Linked DNA regions of Chondromyces crocatus. The main gene of each other region encodes a partner of the protein of the gene in region 2 in a complex. Links are inferred from orthologs where the notes say so. Each region holds a gene or a part of one and is shown on either strand. Other genes may lie near its edges. The genes, in order: CMC5_RS39630 and CMC5_RS19910.

Region 1 (3,212 bases), 5.5 Mb from region 2 along the record:
GTTGCAGATCATGTGATCGCAGATGCGCGCCAGCTCGCCGAGCGCGACGCGGTAGTACTGGCATCGCTCCGGCACCGTCACGCCCATCATCTTCTCGACGGCGAGCGCGAAGCCGACGTTGTTCAGCATCGGCGAGACGTAGTTGCAGCGGTCGACGTACGGGAACACCTGCGTCCAGGTGCCGCGCTCGCACATCTTCTCGAAGCCACGGTGCAGGTAGCCGATCTGCACGTCGGCCTTGTTGATCACCTCACCCGACAGCTCGACGACGATCCGGACGGTGCCGTGCATCGCGGGATGCGACGGCCCCATGTTCAGCAGCATCGGCTCGCTCGGAAGTTCGAGCTCGCCCTCACTGATATCGAGATCCAGCGGTTCCATGGGCTAGGCCTCCGGGGGCAGGGGCGCTTCTTCGTTCGCGTATCCGGCGTGCTGATCGTGCGTCTGGCGACCGAAGCTCATGCCTTCGTCAGGACCGAAGGGAGCCATCTTGCCAGGCACGTCGCGGAACGGGACGAGCGGTTGGTACTTCTGGGCGGGGTAGTCCTTCCGGAGCGGGTATCCCTCGAACTCCGGGTACATCAGGATGCGGCGCAGATCCGGGTGGTTGACGAAGTTGACGCCGAACATGTCGAACGTCTCGCGCTCGAACCAGTTCGCGCCCTTCCACACCGGCACCAGCGAGGCGATGTCGGCACCGGACCCGTCTTCTTCACCGACGCGCGCCTTGATGCGGATGCGGTGACCGTGCTGGAGCGACCGGAGGTGACAGACCACCTCGAAGCGCGGGACCATGCCCTGCCACAGGTAGTCGACCGCCGTGAGGTCGGTGAACATGTCCATGTCGATGCGCGGGTCCTCCCGGAGGAACTTCGCGACATCGAGCCATGCGGCCGGATCGACCACCGCCGTGTCGTCGCCGAACTGCGAGTGGGTCTCCAGGATGGCGCCGGGGAACCGGGCCTGGAGCAGGTCGAGGATCTGCTTGCTCATGCGCTCAGCCTCCTCCCTTCCGCTGGAGCTGGAGCAGCTCCTCGCCATGCTTCGCGGGATCGAAGCGCGGCTTGACCACGGCGGGCGTGCGGTCACCGCGCGCGATCTTGTCCTGGAGGAGCATCAGCCCGTCGAGGACCGCCTCGGGACGCGGCGGGCAGCCCGGCACGTACACATCGCAAGGGATGACTTTGTCGATCCCCGGGACGGTCGTGTAGTTGTCGTAGAAGCCGCCGCAGGACGCGCACGTGCCGAAGGCGAGCACGTACTTCGGGTCCGTCATCTGCTCGTAGATGCGGCGCAGCGCGGGCGCCTGGCGCTGGCTGATCGTGCCCACCACCCAGAGCAGGTCCGCCTGTCGCGGCGAGAAGCGGGGCGCCTCGGCGCCGAACCGCGCCATGTCGAAGCGCGGGCTCGCCATGGCCATGAACTCCATCCCGCAGCAGGCCGTGACGAACGGGTACTGGAACAGCGAGTACTTCTTCGCCCAGCCGAGCAGCGCGTCGAGCCTGGTCGTGGCGAACCCCGTCTCGGAGCCTTCGAGGACCCGGACGCTGGTCGTGGTGTTTTTCACTTCTCCCATTCGAGGGCTCCCTTCTTCCACACGTACAGCAGGCCGACGACGAGCAACGCGATGAACGAGCCCATGGTCGCCAGCCCGACCCAGCCGAGCGACCGGAACTGAAGCGTCCACGGATAGATGAGCACGGCCTCCAGGTCGAACACCACGAACAGGATCGCGGTCAGGTAGAACTTGACGCTCGGCTTGACGAATCGCCCGCCGGTCGACTCGCTGCCGCACTCGTAGGGGATCATCTTCTCCGGCGTCGGGTTCTTCGGCCCGATGAACGAAGAAAGCCCGAACATCGCGAGGGCGATGATTGCGGCGACGAGGAAGAGCAGCAGGAGCGGGATGTAGGTGGCCATCGGGTACCTAGGTCGCTTCGCCCCCGGACAAAGGCTTCATCTCGGTCGGATGTTCGGCTGGGCTTCGGGCGGCAAAAAATCCAGCGTATTCCGGTGAATGGGGCCGGGATCTAGCTGGCACCCCGGGGGGTGTCAATGATGCCGCGACCGTTCAGGGACGGCTGGAGGCCAGGATGAGCCCCCGCCAGGCTGTGAGTGCCGGCCCGAGGGTGGCCTCGATCTCCTGGATCTCGGTGCGCAGCTCCGCGTCTCCGACCCCGGCCGTCCGGGCTTCCCGGATGCACGCGAGCGCCGCCAGGTATTTTTTGCGCGCGACGAAGGCCTTGGCGAGGAGGGGCCAGATCGTCTTGGGGGGTGAGCCGAGGTTGGCGGCGCGCCGGAGCGGTCCCAGCGCCTCGCCCGGTCGACCATCCTCCAGCATCGCTTCCCCCAGCCGGCGGAAGATGTCGGCGGCGGCCACCCCATCCTGCGCGTACTGGACGGCCAGGCGCATCACCTCTTCCCCTTGCTGCTCCTCGCCCAGCTTGACGCAGGACGTCCCGAGCATGCCCAGGCCCTTGGCGATGAGACCTCGCGCCTCTGGCGTGAGCATCTGCCCCTCGGGCGTGCGCAGGAAGATGGCGAGCGGCGCAGGCCAGGAGCCGAGGATCTGGATGACCTTTCCCCACTCGCCGCGCTGGGCGGCGACCTCGGCGTCGGCCACCTTGGTGAGGTCGATGGCGGACTTCTGCCGGTCGGAGGCTCGGTCCAGCTCCTCGCGGACGTGCGCGCGGATGCGGGCCCGATAGTCGTTCAGCTCGTAGGTCTCCTCCATGCCGTCACGCAGGAGCAGGAGACGCGAGGTGCGACCCTCGACCATCAGCTTGCGCAGGCTGTAGCCGTAGAGCGGCGCGAGCAGCAGGTAGCGGACGCCGATGTGGAGCTGGAGTCCCTCCAGATCGGTGTCGCGCTCCGGCGCCGGGGGCATCGCTTCCTCGGTGAGGAGCGCCGCGACGAGGCGGTGACGGAAGTCCACCAGCGTGAGCCGCTGGACGTCGCCCACGTCTTCCTCCTCGCCCGGTGGCGCGATGACGAAGTCGACGAGGGTGTTGTCTGGGTTTCTGCGATCCACCGTGAGCGCGGTGATGCGAGCCCCGGTGATCATCGAGAACGCGAAGAAGGCCTCGCCCACGATGTCACAGAGAGCATGGAAGCTTCCGATGCCCTCACCGATACGCTCGAACCAACCATCGGTGCGGACGGCATCGAGGGAAAAAACACGCTCTTTGGCCATGCCGATCGACCTGATCAAC
Region 2 (3,311 bases):
ACGCCCATGAACATGTACCCGAGCTGGCTCACCGTGGAGTAGGCGAGCACCTTCTTCAGGTCGTTCTGGAAGAGCCCGATGGAGGCCGCCAGCAAGGCGGTGGCTGCGCCGGTGACGGCCACCACGGCCATCGCTGCCGGGGACAGCACGAACACCGCCGACATCCGAGCGACGAGGTACACTCCGGCGGTGACCATCGTGGCCGCGTGGATGAGCGCGGAGACCGGGGTCGGGCCGGCCATCGCGTCCGGCAGCCAGATGTAGAGAGGAATCTGAGCGCTCTTGCCCGCGCACCCGAGGAAGACCGTCAAGCCGACCGCCGTGGCAGCCAGGATCGTGATCGGTTGATCGGGGATGAGGAAGTGCAGCCAGCTCGGCAGCGTCCTCACGGAGAGGTTGCCGATCGGCCAGACCTGCAGGTTCTGGAGCAGCCCGTTCGCACTGGCCTGGATGCCGTCGAAGCTGACGGTGCCCAGGTAATAGACGATGAGCGCCATCGCCACGAGCAGGCCGAAGTCACCGATGCGGTTGACGACGAAGGCCTTTCTACCCGCAGACGCGTTCTTGTCCTCGCCGTACCAGAACCCGATCAGCAAGTAGCTGCACAGGCCGACCCCCTCCCAGCCCACGAAGAGCATGGCCAGGTTGTCGCCCATGACGAGCACGAGCATCGCGAAACAGAACAGGTTCAGGTACGCGAAGAAGCGGTGATAGCCGGGGTCCTCCTTCATGTACTCGCTCGAGTACAGATGAATGAGGAAGCCGACCCCGGTGATGACCAGCATCATCGTGCCGCTCAGCGCGTCGACCGAGAACTTGACGTCGATGGGGATCGACTGACCGTGCCACCCCTGAACCGTGATCCATCGCCACGCGTTCCAGGAGAGCTTTCCCTCTGCAGGGAGAAGCAGGTACGTCAGCACGCTCGCCAGGAATGACCCGCCGAGCGCGGAGAGCGCCATCAAACGGACGCCCTCCTTCCCCAGTCGCTTGCCGAAGAGTCCATTCACGAGCGCGCCCAGAGCGGGCAGCAACAGAATGGCGGCGAGCAGGGTGAAGTCCGATTCGGGGAACAGAGTCCTCAGGGCTTCCACGCTAGCTCCTCAACAGATCGGCTTCGTCAGAGCGCATCGTCCGTCGGACCCTGTAGAAGGCCAGGATGATGGCGAGCCCCACCGCCGCCTCGGCGGCAGCAACGGCGATGACGAAGAAGGTGAAGATCTGACCGCTGTGATTCAGCGGGTGAATCCGGTTGTACGCGACCAGGGTGAGGTTCACCGCGTTGAGCATCAGCTCGATGCTCATCAACAGAATGAGCAGGTTCCTGCGCAGGAGGAACCCGGTCGCTCCCGTGACGAACAGCACCGCGGCGACCACCAGATAGTATTCGATCGGGACGCTGCTCATGAGTGGACGTCCTTGGGCTTCTGGGTGGAGAGCACGGCCGGCGTGGACGCCTTGTCCTCGTCCTTCTCCGGCGAGGGGGCGACGCCAGTGGAATCCGCCTGCTTACCTCGCGCCACGGCGACGGCGCCGATGACGGCGATGAGGAGCAAGACGCCCGCGAGTTCGAAGGGGACGACCGCCTGGGTGAACAGCTCACGCCCGAGCCCTTCGACCGTACCCAGCGACTTGGGCGCCTCGGGGAGGGCGGAGGGACCAGCGCTCGCCGACAGCACGAGGGCCAGCGATCCGAGGCTGATCGCCAGGAGCACGCCAGCTCCGAGGTAGCGGGGGACCGCGCTGCGCGTGTCCCGACCCGAGGTGGCGGACGGGCCGAGGAGCATGATCACGAACAGGAAGAGGACGACGACCGCGCCGGCGTAGACCAGGATCTGGATCGCCGCGAGGAACTCCGCCGCGAGCATCAGGTACAGCCCCGCGATGCCCACGATGGTCGACAGCAGCCCCATCGCAGCACGGATCGGGTTGCGCGCGGCGACCGTGGAGACGCCGCCGAGCAACACCATCAGCGAGGCGAGGCCGAAGAAGGCAAGTTCGAATACTTTCACGGCGCTAGCACCCCAGTGGACGACTTACCCTTCGTCCGGATGTACTGCTCCATCTCCTTGCGGAACTTCCGCAAGAAGCCCATCGCAGGCATCGCCGTCCCTTCGCCGAAGGCGCAGATGGTGTTGCCCATGATGTTGTCGGCGATCTCGTGGAGCCGGTCCAGCTCCTCGATGGTCGCCTGTCCGGCGACCATCCGATCGAGGATCCTGAACAGCCACGCGCTCCCCTCGCGACACGGGGTGCACTGACCACACGACTCGTGTCGGTAGAAGCGCATGAGGTTGTGGAATGCGAGGACCGGATCGGTCTTGTCGCTGAGCACGATCGCGCAGCAGGTGCCGAGCATGGTCCCGAGCGCGCGGTACGTATCGACGCCCATCGGGACGTCGAGCGCGCTCTTGCCGTGCCACGGGTGGAGCGGCGATTTGGGATCGGGCGCGTCGACCATGTCGTCGGCGCGGATGATGGGGCAGGAAGAACCGCCCGGAATCACGCCGAGCAGCTCGCCGTGTTTCACGCCTCCGCCGAGATCGTAGACGAGCTCGCGCAGCGTCAGGCCGACGCACGCCTCGAAGACCCCAGGGTTCTTGACGTGACCGCTCACGCCATAGAGGCGGCAGCCCCCATCCTTGAGATCGTGCAGCGAAGACAGCTTCGAGAAAGCATCACCGCCCATCTCCAGGGCGAGCGGCACCGCCGCGATGGTCTCCAGGTTGTTGACCGTCGTGGGCATGCCGAAGGCGCCATACTGTGCAGGGAACGGCGGCTTCAGCCGAGGCTCGCCGCGCTTCCCTTCCAGGGAGTTGAGCAGCGAGGTCTCCTCACCGCAGATGTAGGCGCCAGCGCCGGTGTGCACGTAGACCTCGACCGGGTAGTCGAGACCGAACGGCTTCTTCCCCAGATATCCCTTGGCCCGCGCCTCCTCGATGGCGCCCCAGAGACGCTCCTTCGAGAGGTGAAGCTCGTCGCGCACGTAGATGTACGCGGCGTGTGCACCGATCCCGAAGCAGCCGATGATGCACCCCTCGATCACGCTGTGGGGCGCCTTCTCCATCAAGGTGCGATCCTTGAACGTGCCCGGCTCGCCTTCGTCCGCATTGATGACGAGGTAGTGCGGGCGCTCTGGCTTGGGAGGCCAGGGCATGAAGCTCCACTTCACGCCCATCGCGAACCCGGCACCGCCACGTCCGCGGATGTTCGCGGCCTTCATCTCGGTGACGAGATCGTCGCGGCTCATCTGCAGGGCGCGCTTCGCCTGCTGGTACCCGCCGTCACGCTCGTACACGGAGAGCCGATGA

Evidence for each region.
Region 1: the proteins of CMC5_RS19910 (region 2) and CMC5_RS39630 are in contact, whole or in part, in a cryo-EM structure (PDB 7NYH), measured with the Escherichia coli proteins. The link is inferred for Chondromyces crocatus from one-to-one orthologs.

What each region holds. Positions count from the first base shown.
Region 1 is NZ_CP012159.1:10,889,551-10,892,762, reverse strand. What follows is about bases 243-3,142. They hold CMC5_RS39630 (NADH-quinone oxidoreductase subunit A), read right to left. Parts: upstream 1,921-3,142; coding sequence 1,564-1,920; downstream 243-1,563. Other genes in these bases: CMC5_RS39625 (tetratricopeptide repeat protein), read right to left, coding at 2,072-3,142; CMC5_RS39635 (NADH-quinone oxidoreductase subunit B), read right to left, coding at 998-1,576; CMC5_RS39640 (NADH-quinone oxidoreductase subunit C), read right to left, coding at 385-993; CMC5_RS39645 (NADH-quinone oxidoreductase subunit D), read right to left, coding at 243-381. Also shown: more of CMC5_RS39645, read right to left, coding at 1-242; more of CMC5_RS39625, read right to left, coding at 3,143-3,193. UniProt on the Escherichia coli protein: NDH-1 shuttles electrons from NADH, via FMN and iron-sulfur (Fe-S) centers, to quinones in the respiratory chain. The immediate electron acceptor for the enzyme in this species is believed to be ubiquinone.
Region 2 is NZ_CP012159.1:5,411,911-5,415,221, reverse strand. What follows is about bases 209-3,207. They hold CMC5_RS19910 (NADH-quinone oxidoreductase subunit J family protein), read right to left. Parts: upstream 2,013-3,207; coding sequence 1,404-2,012; downstream 209-1,403. Other genes in these bases: nuoF (NADH-quinone oxidoreductase subunit NuoF), read right to left, coding at 2,009-3,207; nuoK (NADH-quinone oxidoreductase subunit NuoK), read right to left, coding at 1,096-1,407; nuoL (NADH-quinone oxidoreductase subunit L), read right to left, coding at 209-1,094. In the rest of the region: more of nuoL, read right to left, coding at 1-208; more of nuoF, read right to left, coding at 3,208-3,311. UniProt on the Escherichia coli protein: NDH-1 shuttles electrons from NADH, via FMN and iron-sulfur (Fe-S) centers, to quinones in the respiratory chain. The immediate electron acceptor for the enzyme in this species is believed to be ubiquinone.